2 regions of the Nocardia spongicola genome follow, and region 1 is predicted to be linked to the other one. Evidence: riboswitches for the same ligand, from Rfam matches in the RefSeq annotation. Region 1 holds a riboswitch; the other holds the start of a gene.
What was found. A riboswitch is a leader RNA that binds a small molecule or an ion and turns the genes downstream of it on or off. The one in region 1 is predicted to bind cobalamin.
Positions count from the first base shown of each region.

Region 2: linked by a shared signal. The riboswitch ahead of metE (5-methyltetrahydropteroyltriglutamate--homocysteine S-methyltransferase) and the one ahead of ACL02S_RS17555 (CbtB domain-containing protein) in region 1 are both predicted to bind cobalamin.

Region 1 covers NZ_JBJZOO010000010.1:345-11,206, reverse strand. Annotated here, with positions in the region: gene radA (DNA repair protein RadA) at 1-939, shown strand, start outside; gene ACL02S_RS17580 (hypothetical protein) at 958-1,599, opposite strand; gene ACL02S_RS17575 (carbonic anhydrase) at 1,756-2,379, opposite strand; gene ACL02S_RS17570 (HhH-GPD family protein) at 2,479-3,387, shown strand; gene ACL02S_RS17565 (alpha/beta fold hydrolase) at 3,411-4,157, opposite strand; gene ACL02S_RS17560 (antibiotic biosynthesis monooxygenase family protein) at 4,232-4,546, shown strand; cobalamin riboswitch at 4,637-4,789, shown strand; gene ACL02S_RS17555 (CbtB domain-containing protein) at 4,820-5,014, shown strand; gene ACL02S_RS17550 (CbtA family protein) at 5,005-5,844, shown strand; gene ACL02S_RS17545 (OsmC family peroxiredoxin) at 5,930-6,370, opposite strand; gene ACL02S_RS17540 (hypothetical protein) at 6,475-6,612, opposite strand; gene ACL02S_RS17535 (sensor histidine kinase) at 6,733-8,112, shown strand; gene ACL02S_RS17530 (ATP-dependent Clp protease ATP-binding subunit) at 8,295-10,847, opposite strand.
Region 2 covers NZ_JBJZOO010000007.1:116,547-127,408, reverse strand. Annotated here, with positions in the region: gene ACL02S_RS15640 (short-chain fatty acyl-CoA regulator family protein) at 1-37, shown strand, start outside; gene prpD (2-methylcitrate dehydratase PrpD) at 200-1,702, shown strand; gene prpB (methylisocitrate lyase) at 1,702-2,616, shown strand; gene ACL02S_RS15625 (bifunctional 2-methylcitrate synthase/citrate synthase) at 2,619-3,740, shown strand; gene ACL02S_RS15620 (bile acid:sodium symporter family protein) at 4,022-4,897, opposite strand; cobalamin riboswitch at 5,279-5,491, shown strand; gene metE (5-methyltetrahydropteroyltriglutamate--homocysteine S-methyltransferase) at 5,628-7,892, shown strand; gene ACL02S_RS15610 (methylenetetrahydrofolate reductase) at 7,964-8,992, shown strand; gene ACL02S_RS15605 (hypothetical protein) at 9,017-9,382, opposite strand; gene ACL02S_RS15600 (GTP-binding protein) at 9,423-10,559, opposite strand; gene rpmF (50S ribosomal protein L32) at 10,556-10,729, opposite strand; gene ACL02S_RS15590 (type B 50S ribosomal protein L31) at 10,735-10,862, opposite strand, start outside.

The sequences.
Region 1 (10,862 bases):
GATCTGTCCATCGTGTTCGGGCATATCGAACAGGTACACCCCAGCCTGCTCGTGGTCGACTCGGTACAGACCATGCTCGCCCCGGAAGCCGATGGCGTGATCGGCGGCGTCACTCAGGTACGCGCGGTGACCATCGCACTGACTTCGCTCGCCAAGGCGAGCGGGATCGCGGTGCTCATGGTCGGGCACGTCACCAAGGACGGCAATGTCGCGGGCCCGCGCACACTCGAACACCTGGTGGACGTGGTCCTGCAATTCGAGGGAGATAAAAACTCCACGCTGCGGATGGTGCGCGGCATCAAGAATCGTTTCGGCAGTACCGATGAGGTCGGTTGTTTCGAACTGCACGAGGACGGGATCGCCTGCGTCGACGATCCTTCCGGTCTGTTCCTGCACCACCGGACCGATTCGGTACCAGGCACCGCGGTAACCGTCGCTATGGACGGCAAACGACCACTGGTCGGTGAGGTGCAGGGCCTGACGGTGAAAACCGAGATCCCGCAACCCCGCCGCGCGGTGAGCGGATTGGACTACAACCGGGTGGCCATGGTGCTGGCCGTCTTACAGAGCCGCGGACGGGTGTTCCTCGGTAAGAACGATGTCTACGCCGCGACAGTCGGCGGTATGCGGCTGGCCGAGCCTGCCGCCGATCTGGCCATCGCACTGGCGATAGCCAGTGCCGAAGCCGATATCGCCCTCCCCCCCGGCTGGGTGATTCTCGGCGAAGTCGGACTGGCAGGCGAGGTTCGTAAGGTAACCGGCCTGGCCCGCAGACTAGCCGAGGCCGAACGCCTCGGTTTCACCACCGCTCTGGTCCCCCCTGGCTCGGCGCCGATGAAAAGCACCATGAAGATCCACGAAGTCAACGATATCCGCGCCGCGATCCGGATAGCGGGCCTGCGCGCACGACGTGCCGCACGCGAAGAAGCAAGAGGCTGAACAGCAAACGCGCACCACTCAGGCGAGGTTGAACGGCTCGGCCGCACTACGCACCGTGCCGAGTTGCGCCACAACGTTGTACGCCCCCGGCGGCACTTGTACACGCTCACCCGCACAACCAGGCCGCGAAGTGGAACCCGACCAGGTCACCGTGAACGCTGCCTGCTCACCACGATTCATCGTTCGCACATCGGGATTGCCATCCGGATAGCAATCCGCGCTCGACCACAACCGCTGCCTGCCATCGAGCGTGTATACCGAAACATGCTGCAGGCCAGAACCCATATCGCGAGTACACGTCACCGTCGAGATATTGGTGATGACAATCCCGAACACCGGGCGCTCGCCGAGCCGATAGGTGGGCTGCTCGACTGTCACTTTGATCGCGAGTGACTGATCCGGGCACGGTTCCGCCGCCACAACGCCGGTGGCCACCGCGGGCGGTTCCGGTGTGTCCGAATCGTCCTCGGTGGCCGATGGCTCGACCGCCGAGGACGAGGTGGAGCCTGCGGCAGTGGCCTCATCGGGCGTATCGTCACCGCCCGCGATCACGAGTACGAGCCAAACCACCAGTGCGAGAATGATGACCAGAATTCCGACGGCGAGCGCACGGCGACGCCAATAGATCTCCGGTGGCAGCGGTCCATTCGGTTCCAGCACGCCTCAACGGTAAGGGCACGATTGGGCATAGCGTCTCAGGGGTACGGTGTGTCGGCCATGCGCACTCACCGGCGCCGGGTAGATTCCGGCAGCGCTTCGAGCGCAAAGCTCCTGGCAGCATGCCTCGGCCAGGAGCGCGATACCGCCGTGCCCAGCTCAGGCCACTTCGCCGATATTGCCGATGACTCGGTGCAGTTTCACTTGCCCCTCGGCCAGCTTGTAGGTTACGCAGGCGATCGCGCACTCACCGGCCTCGACTCGCTGCGAGATGATCATCGAGCGCTGCATGAGCAAGTGGCTGGTCTCCACCACGTGCCTGGCCTCGATCTCGTCGACGGTGGACAGACCTTCGCGCCTACCGATCAGAATGGATGGCGTGACTCGCTCCACCACACTCCGGATGAACCCGCCGGGAACCTCGCCGCCGTCGAGCGCGTCGATGGTCGCCTGCACCGCACCGCAGCTGTCATGTCCGAGCACCACGATGAGCGGCACTTCGAGCACATGCACCCCGTACTCGATCGAGCCGAGCACCGAGCTGTCGACCACATGCCCCGCGGTACGCACCACGAACATGTCCCCGAGACCTCGGTCGAAGATCAACTCGGCGGCGACCCTGGAGTCACCGCAACCGAAGACGATCGCGTGCGGGTGCTGTCCGCTGACGAGTTTGGCTCGGTCGGCCGCGCCCTGACCAGGGTGCAGCAGCGCGCCGTTGACGAAGCGCTCGTTGCCCTCTCGCAGGGATTTCCAGGCGCTGATCGGTGTGGAACCAGGCATGTCGACCATTGTGCACAAGGGTTGCGCTACTGGCGAGTTCAATTGGTTATAAGTGAGCAAATGTCACCGCATAGCGACAGAACGGGAATAGTGAGGGTAGTGCGCAACAGCACGGCGAAGGACATCGACCCGGACATACTGCTGGACTGGTACCGGGAGAACGCGCGTGCGCTGCCGTGGCGGGAGCCGGGCACCACCGCATGGCAGATCTTGCTGAGCGAGATCATGCTGCAGCAAACACCGGTCGCGCGGGTCGAGCCGATCTGGCGGGAATGGGTAGTGCGCTGGCCGGTGCCATCGGCGCTGGCCGCCTCCGTACCGGCCGAAGTCTTGCGCGCCTGGGGCAAGCTCGGCTATCCGCGCCGGGCACTGCGACTGCACGAATGTGCCAGAGTGCTGGCCACCGAGCACAACGACGAGGTCCCCGCTGACGTGCAGGTATTGCTCGGCTTGCCCGGTATCGGCGCGTATACCGCGCGCGCCGTCGCGTGCTTCGCCTACGGTCAGCGAGTTCCGGTGGTCGACACCAATGTCCGCAGGGTGGTCGCCAGAGCGGTGCACGGGCGGGCGGAGGCCGGTAATCCGGCCGCGCGCGACCTTCCCGAGACCGAAGCCCTGCTGCCGCGCCGAGCCGACCGTGCCGCCGTATTCTCCGCGGCTCTGATGGAGTTCGGCGCGACCGTGTGCACCGCGCGCACCCCGGACTGTGCCCGCTGTCCGCTCACCCACTGCGCATGGGTCGCCGCGGGCAAACCGGCTACCGAGGTGGTCCGCCGCACCCAGAAGTACGAAGGCACCGACCGCCAGGCCCGAGGTCGCCTATTGGACGTCCTTCGCCGCGCCAGCGGCCCGGTCGAGCGGGTACGCCTGGATCTGGCGTGGACCCACGACCATGGACAACGTGCCCGCGCTCTGGACTCGCTGCTGGTGGACGGCCTGATCGAACAGACTCGGGACGGGCTGTTCGCACTCGCGGGCGAAGGCGGCCACGACGCGCACACCGACTGAGCCCGCCCCTCCGCCGGGACGGTTCAGTCGCGCAGCACGTACCGCAGGAAACGCTCGACCTCAGCTCGATACCGCTCGGGCTGATCGTCGTGCACGAGATGCCCCGCTCCGGGGACCAAGACGTAAGCAGCGTCCGGATGCGCCGCGGCCATCTGCCGCATCTGCCCCGGCGGGGTGATGCTGTACTCACCCTCCAACAGCAGCGCGGGCACCCGCACGGCGTGCCACTGCTGCCAGAAATCCCGCCTTCCCCACTCCTCGGAGATATCGCGGAAAGTGGTGACCGAGCCGTGCAACCGGTACCCATCCGGCCCGCACTCGAACGAGTTCAAGAAGTACCGCCCCGCTACCGGGCCGAAGTACGCGAGCACGGCCTCGGCGTCAGGAAACGGCTGCGGCCATGCCTCGATCATCGCGGCCCAGTGCGCGGCGGTGCGACCGGTGAAATCCGGCGCGAGATCCTCGACCACCAGCGCCCGCACCCGCTGCGGGTAACTCGCCGCGAACACCCAGCCGTGCAGCGCGCCCATCGAATGGCCGATCACCACCATCGGCTCGGTGATCTCGCTGGTGTGCGCGGCCAGATCCGCGACGAATGCCTCAGTGGTCAGTTCCCCTGGCGCGGGCCTGCCGTGCCCTGCGGCATCGAAGGTATAGACATGGCCGAAATCGCGCAGCCAGTCCAGCTGCTCACACCAAGTGCGCGCACTTCCCATCAGGCCATGCAGCAGGAGGATCGGCGCGCCTGCTCCGCCTTCGTCATGCAACATCGGTTCGACAATACGAGATCCAGCCCATAGGAGATACTGCGTGCCCGCCCAGCGCCAACCGCTAGCGTGGAGGCATGGCTGTTGTGAAGATCAACGCGATCGAGATCCCCGAGGGCGCGGGGCCCGAGCTGGAGAAGCGGTTCGCCCACCGTGCGCACGCGGTCGAGGGCTCACCCGGCTTCCTCGGCTTCCAACTGCTCCGGCCGATCGCCGGGGAGAACCGGTATTTCGTCGTCACCCAATGGGATTCGGAGGAATCATTCGCGGCATGGCGCGATGGCCCCGCCAGGGAGGCGCATGCGGGCGAGCAGCGCAAACCAGTAGCGACGGGGGCGTCGCTACTCGAATTCGAAGTAGTGCTCGACGTCACGGCGAAGCCGTCGAACTGACGTCGAACCGAGTGAGCGAAGCCGGCCGGGCGGGCCCGCACCTGGTAACGACTCGCCCGGCGCTGTGGTGCGCCCCTGCCGGATGTGTTGACGCAGGGTATGTGCGGATGTCACAGTTCGAGGGACAAACGCGAGGGTGATGCGGTAATTCCGGTGAGATTCCGGAGCGGTCGCGCCACTGTGTTCCATGCATCGAGTCCGGTGCCGGAAAAGCCAGACACCGGCACCGTCGCACCACCACCCGATGGGACGCGTATCCCAAGGAGGACTCGAATGGCTATCGCGTACTCGCCGAGCAGGGAAACCGATTCCCTGGCCACTGTGCTCACCACAGTCGGTGTCGTTCTTCTCGCACTGCTCACGCTCTACCTGGTCGGATTCGATCAGGGCGCCATCTCGCGCAGCGGGATGTACCTGCATGAGCTGATGCACGACGGACGCCACCTACTGGGGCTTCCGTGCCACTGAAAGGTTCGCTCACAACATTGCTGCTGCGCGGCCTGCTGGCAGGCCTGATCGCCGGAATGCTGGCCGCGACAGTCGGCTTCTTCATCGGCGAGCCCAAGGTGGAGGCCGCGATCGCCATCGAAGAAGCAGGCTCGGCTACCGAGCCCGCCGAATCCGCGGACGGGCATTCCCACGGGGCCGAGGCCTCGTCGGGAGGGCATTCCCACCAGGCCGAAGCACCATCGGGCGGGCATTCCCATGGCGGCGAAGAGCCGATGGTGAGCCGCACCGGCCAGAAGTTCGGGCAATTCCTCGCGCTGGGGCTGGCCGGGCTCGCGTTCGGTGCCATCTACGCCTCGGTCGTGCATATCGCGCGGCGCTACACCACACTGTCCGGGCCGCGGCTCGCACTGGCAGTAGGCGCTGCCTGCTGGGCAGCGATCGTCGCGGTGCCTTTCTTCAAATACCCGGCCAATCCGCCCGCGGTGGGGGATCCGGACACCATCAACGAGCGCACCCTGCTGTGGTTGGTTGCGATACTGCTCGGCATCGTGGCGGTAGCCGCGGCGATCGCGGCGGCCACCGCGCTGCGCGCACAGTTGCCCACAGTGCGGCTGATCGGCGGTGTCGCGGCATTCATCCTGGTGACCACGCTCGGCTACATCCTGCTACCGGGAGTGAACGAAGTGGGGGCGGATTTCCCGGCCACCCTGCTGTGGGAGTTCCGGGTGGCTTCGCTGGCCCAGACCACAACACTATGGGTCTGCCTCGCTCTGGGCTTCGCGGCGCTCACCGAGTTCGCGACACGCACGGATACTCCGGTTCCGGCGACAGCCGCTACCACGAGCTGATCAGTATCCGCTCCTGCTGAGGCAGTGCCGGTTCCCACGAACCGGCACTGCCTTTTCTTCATACGGGAAATACCGCGGCGGTGTCCTATACGAGAGCCGCGTCGAGCGTGATGTGGTCCACACCTGCCAACGCCTTGCTTACCGGACAGCCCGCCTTGGCGGCCTCGGCCGCGGCGTGGAAGGCATCGGCATCGATGCCGGAGACCCGGCCACGGACGGTGAGCTTGCTCCCGGTGATCCGGAAGCCACCTGCCGGATCCGGACCGAGGGTGACCTCCGCGGTGACGTCCAGGCTTTCCGGAGTGCCACCCGCATTGCCGATCTGCGCCGAGAGCGCCATCGCATAGCACGAGGAATGCGCGGCCGCGATCAACTCTTCCGGGCTGGTGGTGCCGTCGGCCGACTCGGCGGAACGCTTGGGGAACGACACGTCATACTTACCGACCCCGGAGCTGGTCAGCTCGACCTGCCCCGATCCCTCTTGCAGAGTTCCGGACCAGGCGGTACGCGCGGTACGTGTGGGCATCACGATCCTTTCGCCGATGATCGTTCGATGATTCAGCATGAACCTACCCGGTGGGCTTCCCCCGGCCCACCGGTTCGCCGATCGCCGCACCGCCTCTAGAACTGTCACGCCGGGTTGATGATTCTGGTCGGCACGACCCCGCTGAGGATCAGTGCGGGCTCAGTTCCGAGCAGATCAGCGATGCGCTGCGGCGGATCGCGGAAACCGTTCTCGGCGAGCGGTGAACAGCGAAGCGAGCGCATGATCACGTGCGTCTGGTCGGTTACTCGGAATCCTGCGACGGGCCATCTGCGCGATACCGCCACAGGCGGACGGCGAGTCTCGGTTCTGCCGCATAGGCTACGTGGGTGCGGGTGGTAACGATGACGGATCGGAGTTCGGCAGGCGTGGATTGGGGGATCGCGCTTATCGTGGCCGTAGTGCAAGTGGTCGGGGGCACTTTCGCGAATACACGGCAGACCGGAGTGCACTCGCTCGACACCATTGGATACCTGCTACTGCTCGCCGGGCCGGTGGCACTGCTCCTGCGCCGGGTGTGGCCGTTACCGGTGCTGCTCGTGGTCTCGGCCGGGTGCCTGGTGTTCTTCCTGCGTGACTACGGATACGGGCCGATCTTCGTCTCGTTGATCGTCGCCTTTGTGACTGCAGCGAGTAGCCGATCCCGTTGGTGGACTTACCCACTCGTTCCACTCGGTTGCCTCGCCCTGGTCTGGCCGCTGCCCTCGCTGCTCGGCAGGCCCACCGAGCTGGGGCAGATCGTCGTATTGTCGGCGTGCTCGGCTGTGCTGCTATCGGTGACCGAAGCGCTTCGCCAGCGCAAAGCGGCGCTCATCGCCCAGGAACAGCACGCTGAGGCCGTGCGCAGGGGCGAGCGAGCGCAGCAAGAGTGGCGAGCCGGTACGGAGCGTCTGGTCCTCGCCCGCGACCTGCACCATATGCTCGCGCACCGCCTGTCGATTATCGATATGCAGTCCTCGACGGCGCTGGAGCTACTCGACAAACGACCTGAGCGGGCACAGACAGTACTGACCGCGATCAGGACCTCGAGCCGTGACGCGCTCACCGAGATACGCACACTGCTCCACAGAATCAGCTCCGACACAGTGCCGATGCCCGATGATCCCACCGACACGGCGGACACCGCAGGCCGGGGCCACACCGGCTCCGATCCGCAGCGCCCGCGCATTTCTCCTGCGACCGCACGTGACACACCGCAGAACAGCGGTTCCGGCCGGGCCACGGCTAAGCCGGCGGCCGCGCAGCCCCCACCCGCCCCGCCCACTCCCGCACCGAGCATCGGCGACCTGGAGGAGCTCGTGCAGCGCTTGGGTACTACCGGGCTGACGGTCGATACCCGAGTGCTCGGCACCCCGCAGCAACTGCCGAACGTCATCGACACGGCGGCGGCGCGGATAATCCAGGAGTCGTTGACCAATGTGCTCCGGCACGCGCCGGGCGCCGCGGCCACAGTCGCGGTGCGCTACACCGCGGATTCGGTCGACATCACCATCGACAACACCCGCCCGACCACCGTCCCATCGCGTTCCGAGAACAACGGCGGCAACGGCATCATCAGCATGCGTGAGCGGGCACATGCGCTCGGTGGCGCACTGACGGCTGGTCCGCGCCCCAGCGGCGGATTCAGGGTCGCGGCACGGCTACCCACCCTGGTTCCTGAGCCGGGCGCAGCAGAACCCGATACCGCAACCACAGCGACAACACCGAGCCCGAACCACCCCTAACCGGCCATTCGGGTTCGAATGCGCCCGAACGCGGTCAGGACGGCACCGGAGCCGATGAGCACACACCACGATGCCACGCTGATCGTTGTACCGAACTCGGCCGGTGCCTGATCCCCCGCCCAGCACACACAAGGGGGCCCGTATCACCACAGTGGTGATACGGGCCCCCTTGTGTTCGCGATTTACTCGCTTGCGGCCGCGTCGGTAGCGCCTTCGGACGCACCGGTCAGTACGACTTCCGGCTTGTCCTCGCCTGCCTTGGTCAGCTTCGCCTTACCGGTGAAGGTGAACTTGGCATCCTCACCGGAGCCTTCGCCGTCCCAACCTTCCACATCCACGGAGATGACCTGCCCCGGACCGATCTCGCCGAAGAGGATCTTCTCCGACAGCTGGTCCTCGATCTCCCGCTGGATGGTGCGGCGCAACGGCCGTGCCCCGAGCACCGGGTCGAAGCCACGCTTGGCCAGCAGGCTCTTGGCGGTCGGGGTGAGTTCGATCGCCATGTCCTTGTTCTTCAGCTGGGTGGCGACCCGACCGATCATCAGATCCACCATCTCGACGATCTGCTCGTTGGTGAGCTGGTGGAAGACGATCACATCGTCGATACGGTTGAGGAACTCCGGCCGGAAATGCTTCTTCAGCTCATCGTTGACCTTGAGCTTCATCCGCTCGTAGTTCGAGCCCTCGCTGTTGGACTGCGAGAAGCCGAGACCGACAGCCTTCGAGATATCCGCGGTACCGAGGTTCGAGGTGAAGATCAGCACCGTGTTCTTGAAGTCGACCGTCCTGCCCTGACCATCGGTGAGACGGCCGTCCTCCAGGACCTGCAACAGGGTGTTGTAGATCTCCTGGTGGGCCTTCTCGATCTCGTCGAACAGCACGACCGAGAACGGCTTGCGGCGCACCTTCTCGGTGAGCTGGCCGCCTTCCTCGTAGCCGACGTAGCCCGGAGGGGCACCGAACAGCCGCGAGGCGGTGAACCGGTCGTGGAACTCGCCCATATCGATCTGGATGAGCGCGTCGTCGTCACCGAACAGGAAGTTCGCCAGCGCCTTGGACAGCTCGGTCTTACCCACACCGGACGGACCGGCGAAGATGAACGAGCCGGACGGACGCTTGGGATCCTTCAGCCCGGCCCTGGTACGGCGGATCGCCTTGGAGACGGCCTTGACGGCGTCCTCCTGGCCGATGATCCGCTTGTGCAGTTCGTCCTCCATCCGGAGCAGACGAGTGGTCTCCTCCTCGGTGAGCTTGAACACCGGGATACCGGTCCAGTTCGCCAGCACCTCGGCGATCTGCTCGTCGTCGACTTCGGCGACGACATCCAGATCGCCGGATCGCCACTGCTTCTCCCGCTCGGCCCGCTTGGCGACGAGCTGCTTCTCCTTATCGCGCAAGCGCGCGGCCTTCTCGAAGTCCTGCGCGTCGATCGCGGACTCCTTCTCCCGGCGTGCCTCGGCGATCTTGTCGTCGAACTCCCGCAGGTCCGGCGGCGCGGTCATCCGACGAATGCGCATTCTGGCGCCCGCCTCGTCGATCAGGTCGATCGCCTTGTCCGGTAGGAACCGGTCGTTGATGTAGCGGTCGGCCAGTGTCGCCGCGGCCACAAGGGCGCCGTCGGTAATGGAGACCCGGTGGTGGGCCTCGTAGCGGTCACGCAGACCCTTGAGGATGTTGATGGTGTGCTCGACGGTCGGCTCACCCACCTGTACCGGCTGGAACCGGCGCTCGAGGGCGGCGTCCTTCTCGATGTACTTGCGGTACTCGTCGAGAGTTGTCGCACCGATGGTCTGCAACTCACCGCGGGCCAGCTTCGGCTTCAGGATCGAGGCCGCGTCGATAGCGCCCTCGGCGGCGCCGGCACCGACCAGCGTATGCAGCTCGTCGATGAACAGGATGATGTCGCCGCGGGTGTTGATCTCCTTGAGCACCTTCTTCAGACGCTCTTCGAAGTCACCGCGGTAGCGGCTGCCCGCGACCAGAGAACCCAGATCGAGGGTGTAGAGCTGCTTGTCCTTCAGCGTCTCCGGAACCTCGCCGTTGACGATGGCCTGCGCGAGACCCTCGACCACGGCAGTCTTACCGACGCCGGGCTCGCCGATCAGCACCGGGTTGTTCTTGGTGCGGCGGCTGAGCACCTGCATGACCCGCTCGATTTCCTTGGCCCGGCCGATGACCGGGTCGAGCTTGCCCTCCAACGCGGCCTGGGTCAGGTTACGACCGAACTGGTCGAGCACCAGCGAGGTGGACGGAGTACCCGCCTCACCACGCGAGCCGGATTCGACCGGCTCTTTGCCCTGATATCCGGACAGCAGCTGGATGACCTGCTGACGCACGCGGTTGAGATCGGCGCCCAGCTTCACCAGCACCTGGGCTGCCACACCCTCGCCCTCGCGGATCAGCCCCAGCAGGATGTGCTCGGTGCCGATGTAGTTGTGGCCGAGCTGCAAAGCCTCACGGAGGCTCAGCTCGAGCACCTTCTTGGCACGCGGGGTGAACGGAATGTGACCGGACGGAGCCTGCTGCCCCTGACCGATGATCTCCTCCACCTGGCTGCGCACGCCTTCCAGCGAGATGCCGAGCGACTCCAACGACTTGGCCGCGACACCCTCGCCCTCGTGGATCAGCCCCAGCAGGATGTGCTCGGTGCCGATGTAGTTGTGGTTGAGCATCCTGGCCTCTTCCTGGGCCAAGACGACGACACGCCTCGCGCGGTCGGTGAACCTCTCGAACATCGCTCCCTCACTCTC
Region 2 (10,862 bases), on a different contig from region 1:
CCCCTACGCGCCGTCGGCCACGACCGCCGACGATTGATCGGTCGCGGCCGATCGATGCGGAGCCATGGGCTTTCACAGATTACGCAAATTTGCAGGTCTGCTGCCGCAAAATTCGCTTTCTGCAACGTATTCTCTCGCGGACTGGCTGTGGGTAGCGTGCGAATCAAGCGAAGATTCGACATCGTGGAGGGCCTGGACCGTGAAGAACCATCTTGTCCGCACGTACCGCTCGGCCGAGCGTTTTCCCCGGGAAGAGCATCTCGCGTGGCGGATCGCAGAGGTGGCCACGGATCCGGTGGCGGTCGAGCCCGCGACCGAGGAGATGATCATCAACCGGATCATCGACAACGCCGCGGTCGCCGCCGCCTCGCTGACCCGCCGCCCGGTCGCCAATGCCCGCGCCCAAGCACTGACGCATCCGTATCAGCCCGGCGCGACCGTCTTCGGCGCCGAGGGCCGGTTCTCCCCGGAGTGGGCGGCCTGGGCCAATGGCGTGGCGGTGCGTGAATTGGATTTCCACGACACCTTCCTTGCCGCGGAGTACTCCCATCCCGGCGACAACGTCCCGTCGATTCTGGCGGTGGCCCAGCACGCAGGCCGCAGCGGCCGGGATCTGATCCGCGGTCTTGCCACTGGCTACGAGATCCAGGTGGATCTGGTGCGTTCGATCTGTCTGCACGAACACAAGATCGACCATGTCGCCCACCTCGGTCCGTCGGCAGCCGCCGGTATCGGCACGCTGCTCGGTCTGGACACCGAGACGATCTACCAGGCGATCGGTCAGGCCCTGCACACCACAACCGCCACTCGTCAGTCCCGCAAGGGCGAGATTTCGAGCTGGAAGGCGTACGCGCCCGCCTTCGCGGGGAAGATGGCGGTCGAAGCCGTGGATCGGGCGCTGCGCGGGGAAGGTGCGCCGTCGCCGATCTGGGAGGGTGAGGACGGTGTGATCGCCTGGCTGTTGGGCGGCCCCGAGAAGGAGTACTCGGTGCCGCTGCCCGGTCCGGGGGAGCCCAAGCGCGGCATCCTGGACACCTATACCAAGGAACACTCCGCCGAATACCAGAGCCAGGCCCCGATCGATCTGGCGCGCCGCCTGCGCGACCGGATCGGTGATCTCGAGCAGATCGCGTCGATTGTGCTGTATACCAGCCATCACACTCATGTGGTCATCGGCACCGGCTCGAACGATCCGCAGAAGTTCGATCCGACCGCCTCGCGCGAAACCCTCGACCATTCGGTCATGTACATCTTCGCCGTCGCCTTGCAGGACGGGGTGTGGCATCACGAGCGGTCCTACGCCCCCGAACGTGCCAAGCGGCCCGACACGATCGAGTTGTGGAACAAGATCTCCACGACCGAGGACCCGGAGTGGACGCGGCGCTACCACTCGACCGATCCGAAGGAGAAGGCGTTCGGTGCTCGCGCCGAGGTGACCTTGAAGAGCGGGGAGGTGATCGTGGATGAACTCGCAGTGGCCGACGCGCATCCGCTCGGCGCGCGTCCGTTCGCCCGCGAGCAGTACGTCGCCAAGTTCCGCACGCTCGCCGAGGGCGTGATCGAACTCGCCGAACAGGACCGCTTCCTCGAGGTGGTCCAGCGCACGGGTGAGTTGTCGGCCGGTGAGTTGTCGGAGCTCACCTTCACCGTCTCGGACGATGTACTCGCCCGCGCGCCCGAGTCGCCGAAGGGCCTGTTCTGATGACCGGGCTGCTGACGGCGACCACCTCGGCATCGGATAAGCGCAAGGCGTTTCGCGCCGGTCTGGCCTCCGGCAAGATCCAGCGTATTCCTGGCGCGTTCAGCCCATTGGTGGCGAAACTGATCCAGGAGATCGGATTCGAGGGCGTCTACGTCTCCGGCGCGGTCGTCTCCGCTGATCTGGCGCTGCCTGATATCGGTCTGACGACGTTGACCGAGGTCGCCGAGCGTGGCAGGCAGATCGCTCGGGTGACGGATCTGCCGGTGCTCATCGACGCCGACACCGGCTTCGGTGAGCCCATGAGCGCCGCGCGGACGGTGACGATTCTGGAAGACGCGGGCCTGGCGGCGCTGCATCTAGAGGATCAGGTCAACCCGAAACGCTGTGGGCACCTCGACGGCAAGGCCGTGGTGCCGACCGAGGAGATGGTGCGCAGACTGCGGGCGGCGGTTTCCGCGCGGCGCGACCCGGACTTCGTGATCTGCGCGCGCACCGACGCCGCTGGTATCGAGGGCATCGACGCGGCGATCGAGCGGGCGAAGGCCTACGCCGCCGCCGGTGCGGATCTGATCTTCACCGAAGCCCTGCACACTGTCGCCGATTTCGAGAGATTCCGGGCCGCGGTCGATACTCCGCTGCTGGCGAATATGACCGAATTCGGTAAGTCCGACCTGATCCCGGCTTCGACGCTGGAGCAGGTCGGCTACAACGCGGTCATCTACCCGGTCACCACACTGCGGTTGGCGATGTTCGCCACCGAGGTCGGCCTGCGTGAGATTTTCGCCGAGGGTACGCAATCCGGGCTGCTCGCCACAATGCAGCACCGTTCTCGACTCTACGAACTGCTTCGGTACGAGAGCTACAACGAATTCGATTCCGAGATCTTCAATTTCACTCTGGGAAGGAACCAGTGATGATGGAGACCGCGATACCGACCATCTACAAGGGTCTGGCAGGCGTCGTCGTCGACACCACTGCCGTGTCGAAGGTGGTACCGGAAACCAACTCGCTGACCTACCGCGGCTACGCGGTCCAGGATCTGGCCACGCACTGCTCCTTCGAACAGGTCGCCTATCTGCTGTGGTACGGCGAATTGCCGTCGCACGCCGAACTCGCACAGTTTCAGCAGCGTGAACGCGCCTCACGTCGCGCGGACCGATCGCTGCTGTCGCTGGTGGCGAAGATGCCCGACAACTGCCACCCGATGGATGTGGTGCGGACCGCGATCAGCTACCTCGGCGCCGAGGACCCGTCCGAAGAAGACAATTCGCCGAAGGCCAACCACGAGAAGGCTCTTCGCATGCTCGCGGTACTGCCGACGATCGTGGCCGCCGACCATCGGCGGCGGCGCGGCCTGGAGCCGATCGCTCCGCATTCGCATCTCGGTTATGCCGAGAACTTCCTGAACATGTGTTTCGGGACGATCCCTTCGCGGGAATTGGTGAAGGCATTCGAAGTGTCGCTGATCCTCTACGCCGAGCACTCCTTCAACGCCTCGACGTTCGCCGCGCGCGTGGTCACCTCGACGCTGTCGGATATCTACAGCGCGGTGACCGCCGCCATCGGTGCGCTCAAGGGGTCGCTGCACGGTGGGGCCAACGAAGCGGTCATGCACCACATGATCGAGATCGATGATCCCGCGTCGGCCGAAGAGTGGATGCGCAACAAACTGGCCGTGAAGGAAAAGGTGATGGGTTTCGGCCACCGGGTCTACAAGAACGGTGACTCCCGTGTGCCCACCATGAAGAAGGCGTTTCTCGATATCGCCGCGGTGACCGATGGCGAGAAATGGGTGCGGATCTACGAGATCCTCGAACGCACCATGAACGAGGCCACCGGCATCAAACCGAATCTCGACTTCCCCACGGGTCCTGCCTACTATCTGCTCGGCTTCGATATCGAGGTGTTCACCCCGATCTTCGTGATGAGCCGGATCACCGGATGGGCCGCGCACATCATCGAACAAGGCGAGTCCAACGCGCTGATCCGCCCGCTCAGCGAATACGTGGGCGTGCCGCAACGATCGGTCGTGGCTTGACCCCCCTGCCAACCCAGCTATCGACGGCTCGCACCACAGTGCGGACCGTCTGACCGGTCCCCGATAACGCGACCACCTGATCCGGTCTCGTCGACGGGGCCGACCCGGTATTTCGAGTCCAAGTGGACCACATCACGGGGACCCGTCAGAGAGTGTGTTCGTGCCGGGTCATGCGAGGGAGGGGTGATATCGACCGCGACACCTACAAACTCAGATCAGCATCCATGTCCACCCCTGTCTTCTCCCGATGTTGTGCTGTACCACGAAACGCGTGGCGTCGGTCAACGGCTCGGTTGGGGAACCGTTTTCTGTTGCCGGGCGAGGAAAACGGCGGCGAGTGTGGCGGGAAAGAACATGATGATGCCGTAGATCGCACCTGGAATGGCCATGGTTTCGTCGCCGAGTACCGATACGGCGACCGCAATGGCAAGGGTAGCGTTGTGAATACCGATCTCCATTGCTGAAGCGATCGCCTGGCGGGGGTCGACTGCGAATAGACGGGGTACGAAGTAGCCGATCGACAGGCTCAGTATGGACAATAGCAGCGCGATCAATCCGAGCCTGTCGATATTGTCGATAAATGTGTCGAATTCGGCTATCGACGCCGCAACGATCACCAAGAACAGGACCGCGATCGATACGACTTTCACCGGCTTACGCATCTGCTCGGCCCACCCTGGCAGTAGGCGTCGCACCCACATGCCGACCGCGACCGGCACCAGCACAATGGCGACCACTTGCACGAACTTCGCCGGTTGTAGTCCGACGGAGGCGTCCTCGTCCATGAATCCTGCGATGGCCAGGGTTACCACGATCGGCATGGTGAATACGGCGAGCACCGAATTGATCGCGGTGAGTGTGATATTCAGTGCGACATCACCACCCGCGAGATGGCTGAACAGGTTTGCCGATGTGCCACCGGGCGAGGCCACCAGTAGCATCATTCCGACTGCCAGCGCGCCTTCGAGACCGAAAAGGACGACCAAGGCAAGGCAGATCGTAGGCAACACCACCATCTGGCAGATCAGCGCCACCAGTGCCGCCTTCGGATAGCGCAGGACTCGCGCGAAGTCATCGAAGGCGAGTGTCAGCCCCAAACCGAACATCACCAATGCCAGTGCGAGTGGCAAGAATACTACGAAGATAGACGAACCCATTGCTCTCCTACTGCGCCGAGCCATCATGCTTCCGGCCCGGGTCGAACGATCCGGCGGCGTCCGCGCGATGGATAACTTACATGGCGAGCGCTCAGCGCGGTGACGATCGGCAGGAATGCCAGGCCGGTCATGGTCGGTGAGTAACCGAGGGTTAGTCGCATGTAGTAGATGAGGAATTCCGGTCACCGTGGTCTGGCCGGTGGGCGCCGCGCGCGAGTGACGCCAGTCCTGCTGGAAGCGTCGCCGACGTCCCGTTTTCCCGTGGGAAGGTGGGCCGTCTTTCGCGATCCGATCCGTATTGGCTATATTCATCGGTGCAGCTGGTTCGCTGGAGGCGGAGTCGAGGAGCCCCTGATCCGTCCGAAGGCGTCGAAGCCCGGTAGCGCTGACGCGCCGTCGGGCGAGAGGGAACCCGGTGGAAATCCGGGACTGTCCCGCAGCGGTGAGTGGGAGCGACAGCCGTCACCCGCACTGGGCGCATGCCTGGGAAGCGACGGTCAGTAGGACCAGCCCCGGGCCACGAAGCGCCGAGGCCGACCCGTTCTCGGGTCGATGCCCACGAGTCCGAAGACCTGCCCGTTGTACCGGATACGCCGTATCCGGTGGTCGTCGCCTCGTGGATTGAGCGCTACGCCGAGTGGACCCGGGCACGGGAACGATGCTTCATGGGCTCCATCAGCGTGCGTTTCATATGGGTGGCGGTCCTTGCTACTGACCATGGAGCTCACCAATGTCGAACCCACACAATACTTTCACCGCAACCGTGCTGGGGCTCCCGCGCATCGGCCCCAACCGGGAGCTCAAACGCGCGACCGAGTCCTACTGGGCCGGTCGTCTCGATGCCGAGAGCCTGCACGCTGTTGCGGCGGACCTGCGTGCCGCCCAACTGACCGCAGCCCGTGACGCCGGGCTGGATTCGGTCCCGGTGGGCACGTTCTCCTACTACGACCAGGTGCTCGACACCGCCGTGCTGCTCGGCGCGCTGCCGCGGCGAGTGGCCGGGATCGCCGATGAGCTCGATCGCTACTTCGCGGCCGCCCGCGGCAATGCCGAGATCGCTCCACTGGAGATGACCAAGTGGTTCGACACCAACTACCACTACCTGGTGCCCGAACTCGCGGCGGATACGACGTTCTCCCTGCACCCGGAGAAGCCCTTGGCCGAACTGAAGGAGGCGTTGGCGCTCGACGTACCCGCTCGTCCGGTGGTCGTCGGCCCGATCACCTTCCTGAAGCTGGCCAAATCGGTGGACGGCAGCGATCTGCTCAACCGTCTGCCCGACCTGTTGCCGCTCTACGAGCAGTTGCTCGGTCTGCTCGCCGAGGCCGGTGCGCAGTGGGTGCAGATCGACGAGCCGTCGCTGGTCACCGATCTCACCGAGGCCGAACTGGCAGCGGTGCGTACCACATATCAGCGGTTGTCCGAGGTGTCCGCTCGTCCGTCGATCCTGGTCGCCACCTACTTCGGCAGGCTGGGTGCGGCGCTGCCCGCGCTGGCGGAGACCGGCATCGATGGCATCGCGCTCGATGTGGTCGCCGGTGCCGACGCGGATGTGACCGTGGCTCGATCGATCACGGACAAGCTGATCGTGGCGGGTGTGGTCGACGGCCACAACATCTGGCGGGTCGACCCCGATCAGGCGTTGCCGCGGCTGACCGGGCTGCGCGAAGCCGGCGTATCAGTGGCCGTATCGAGTTCGTGCTCACTGCTGCACGTCCCCTACAGCCTCGAACCCGAGAACGATCTGGACGAGCGGCTGCGCACCTGGCTGGCATTCGGGCAGGAGAAGATCGCCGAGATCCGTGCGCTGGCCACCGCCCTCACCGAGGGGGAGGACGCGGTCGCGCAGGTTCTCGAGGTCGCTCGCGCCGCGGTAGCCGACCGCAAGGCCGATCCGCGTCTGCGCGTCGAGTCGGTGCGCGAGCGCCTGGCAGGCCTGGACTCGGACGCCATTCGCCGCGCTCCGGCCGAGGAGCGTCGCACGGTGCAGCAGGAACGGTTGAAGTTGCCGCTGCTGCCGACCACCACGATCGGCTCCTACCCGCAGACGAGCCGGATCCGGGTGGCCCGTGCCGAGCTGCGCCGTGGCGAGATCGACCAAGCCGAGTACGACAAGCGGATGCGTGCCGAGATCGCCGAAGTCATCGCGCTGCAGGAGGACATCGGTCTCGATGTGCTGGTGCACGGTGAGCCGGAGCGTAACGACATGGTGCAGTACTTCGCCGAACAGCTCGACGGTTTCGCCGCGACGATCAACGGCTGGGTGCAGTCCTACGGCAGCCGCTGCGTGCGCCCGCCGATCGTGTACGGCGATGTGGTGCGTCCGGCGGTCATGACCGTCGAGTGGATCACCTACGCGCAGTCGCTGACCAGTAAGCCGGTCAAGGGCATGCTGACCGGTCCGGTCACCATCCTGGCGTGGTCGTTCATCCGCGACGATCAGCCGCAGGCCGACACCGCGCGGCAGATCGCGTTGGCTATCCGGGACGAGACGGTGGACCTGGAGGCGGCTGGAATCGGCATCATCCAGGTGGACGAGCCCGCGTTGCGCGAGCTGCTGCCGCTTCGTAAGGCCGATCAGGCCGCCTACCTGGACTGGGCGGTCGACGCGTTCCGCCTCTCGACCTCAGGGGTCGCCGATAGCACGCAGATCCACACCCACCTGTGCTACTCGGAGTTCGGTGAGGTCATCGGGGCTATCGCCGGATTGGATGCCGACGTCACCTCGATCGAGGCGGCGCGCTCGCATATGGAGGTCCTCGACGACCTCAACGCGGCGGGCTTCGACCTTGGCGTTGGACCGGGTGTCTACGATATCCACTCCCCACGCGTGCCCGGCTCCGAGGAGATCGAGAAGTCTCTCGCACTGGCGCTCGAAGCCGTTCCGGCCGAACGCCTGTGGGCCAACCCGGACTGCGGACTGAAAACCCGCCGCACCGACGAGGTGACCGCCTCGCTGCGCAATCTCGTCACGGCGGCCAGGGCGCTGCGCTGACATGCTGCCGGGGCGCCCGCCACGGCGGGCGCCCCGGCATCCGGCGCCATCCCTCCGAGCCCGAGGCCGACATGCACTTCTTTCCAGAGGACCGCACGGTGACCGACCACGCCGTCCGAACCACACGACCCGCGTCCGCGGCTCGATCGGTCATCGAGAATCTGCGTATCCATTCCACGACACGGGTACCGTTCTCCGTGGAGTTCAACCCGCCCCGCGACGCCGACGGCGAGGCCAGACTGTGGCGGACCGTCCGGCAGTTCGAGCGCATGCATCCGGCATTCGTCTCGATGACCTACGGTGCTGGCGGCTCCACCAAAGATCGTACGGCCCGCATCACCGGTCAGCTGGCCCAGCACACCACCCTGCTGCCGGTGGCGCACCTGACAGCGGTCGGACACAGCGTGGCCGAACTGCGGGCGTTGGTCGGTTCCTACGCCGACTGCGGCATCCGTGACCTCCTCGTACTGCGCGGAGACCCACCCGGTGACCCGCTCGGGGATTGGCATAAGCATCCGGACGGTGTCGCCTATGCCGAGGAACTGGTTCGGATCGTGCGCGATCTGGGCGAGTTCAACATCGGTGTGGCATCCTTCCCGCAGGGCCATCACCGCTCCAAGGACCTGAAGACCGATACCGCCTTCCTGGCCGCGAAACTCCGTGCCGGAGCGGACTATTCGATCACCCAGATGTTCTTCGACATCGAGCACTACCTCCGCCTGCGTGACCGCATCACCGCCTATGACCCGGTCGAGGGCGCGAAACCGATCATCCCCGAACTGATGCCGATCACCTCGCTGCGCACCGTGCGGCGTGCGGCGGAACTGTCCGGGCGGGAGCTGCCCGCGACGGTACTGGAGCGGTTGTACAAGGCCGCCGGTGACGGCCAGGAGGAGAATCGTGCGGCAGTGCGCGCCGCGGGCATCGAGATCGCTACCGAGATGGCGCAGCGCCTCATCGACGAGGGCGCACCGTGCCTGCACTTCGTCACTCTCAATTTCGCCAAGGCGACGACACAGGTGCTGACCAATCTCGGCTACGACGTGACCGCTGCTCCAGCGCCTCCGACTCCAACCCGGCCGACTGTCGTCGGCACGTAGGTGACGTTCGATTAGGGGCACTTACTATGCCTTCGGTTTTCTGCGGGGGCGCTTGCGTCCCGGCCAGGTTGTCCAGCGCAACGTGGTCGCCTCCGCTTCGGGCAGCAGTCCAGCGGCGATCAAGGCCGCGCGCCCGGCTTCCCGGCCGGCGATCCGATAGCCCCATTCAGAGGAATCCATTTCGTGGAACGTGCTATTGGTGACCAGGACCGCAGCCGCAACTCCGCCGAGCCCTTCCCGAATGCCTTGCTCGAGCGCTGGTATGTACTCGCTCGGCAGCTGTTCATCCGATATGGCACACAGGATTTCGGTTTCGTCCGGCATTCCTGGCGGCTCGAAGTCGACGAGTATGCCGGCACAAGGCCCACAGCCTCGGACGCCTCGCGTCATCGAACGTTCGTGGCTGCGGTTTCTGTCATCGATGCGGTGATCAGAGGTGCTCGTGCAGGCTCGGCCAGGCGGGGAACGGATCGGGATAGTCGCGCCAAGTGTCCGGTCCCGCCGCGAGTTCGGTGTCGGTGAGCAGGGCGGTGTCGAGTGCGCTGTGGAGGCTGTCGATGTCGAGCCGGATGCCGATGAACACCAGTTCCTGGCCGGGCTCTTCGGCGGCGACGCTCCAGTATTGGGCGGGTTCGAAGGTGAGATTGGGGCCTGCCTGGGACCAGACGGCCGCGAATTCGGGGCGGCTGGCTATCCAGCAGAATCCCTTGCTGCGCAGTACTCCGCGCAGGCCGTCGAGGAACTGCGCGAGTCGGGCCGGGTGGAAGGGACGGTCGGAGCGGTAGGTGTGGCTTCGTATGCCGTATTCCTCGGTCTCGGGGGTATGGCCGCCCGCTGCTTCCTCGTCCCATCCGGGTGTTTCGGCTGCCGAGACGGGGTCGTAGCGGCCGGTGTCGAGTACGGCGGCCAAGTCGACTCTGCCGTGCTGGATCCGGCGCAGGTCCGCGCTCGGATTCAGCCTGCGCAGCGTCGCTTCGACCGCACCCGCTATCGCAGGGCTGACCAGGTCGGTTTTCGTGAGGAGCAGGACGTCGGCGAATTCGACCTGGTCGACCAGCAGGTCGGCGATATGGCGCTCGTCGCCGTCGCCCGCGGCCAGGTCGCGCTCGGCCAGTGACTGGCTGCGCGTCACCTCGGTGAGGAAGGTGGAGGCGTCGACGACGGTCACCATGGTGTCGAGCTTGGCCAGTTGGGCGAGGGAGAAGCCGTCCTCGAACTCCCAGTCGAAGGTCGCCGCCACCGGCATCGGTTCGGAAATCCCGGTGGATTCGATGACGAGATTGTCGAATCGCTCTGCGGTGGCGAGTTTTTCGACGGTATCGATCAGGTCTTCCCGCAGTGTGCAGCAGATGCAGCCGTTGGTGAGTTCGACCAGTTTCTCCTGTGTGCGGTCGAGATGACCTTGACCGGCGATCAGTGCCGCATCGATGTTCACCTCACTCATATCGTTGACGACGACCGCGACGCGCCTGCCCTCCCGGTTGGCCAGGATGTGGTTGAGCAGGGTGGTTTTCCCGGCGCCGAGGAACCCGGACAGTACCGTCACCGGTAGGCGGGTGTCGGTCACAGTCGGGCCGGATCGATCAGGCCGCGCTCGATCGCGGCGACCAGACGCCGCGGCACTTTGCGTGTGATGCCGTCGACGGTCACGGGTATCAGGTGGGGTGCGGTCGCTTTCCACTGTGATCGGCGGTGGCGGGTGTTCGACCGGGACATGCGGCGCTTCGGTACGGCCATGGTGATCAGGCTCCTTTTCCTGGGTGGGTGCGGCGGCCGTAGCGCCGTTCGAATTTCTCCACGCGGCCCGCTTTGTCGAGCACTCGGTGGGCACCGGTCCAGAACGGGTGCGAATCCGAGGTGACGTCGACAA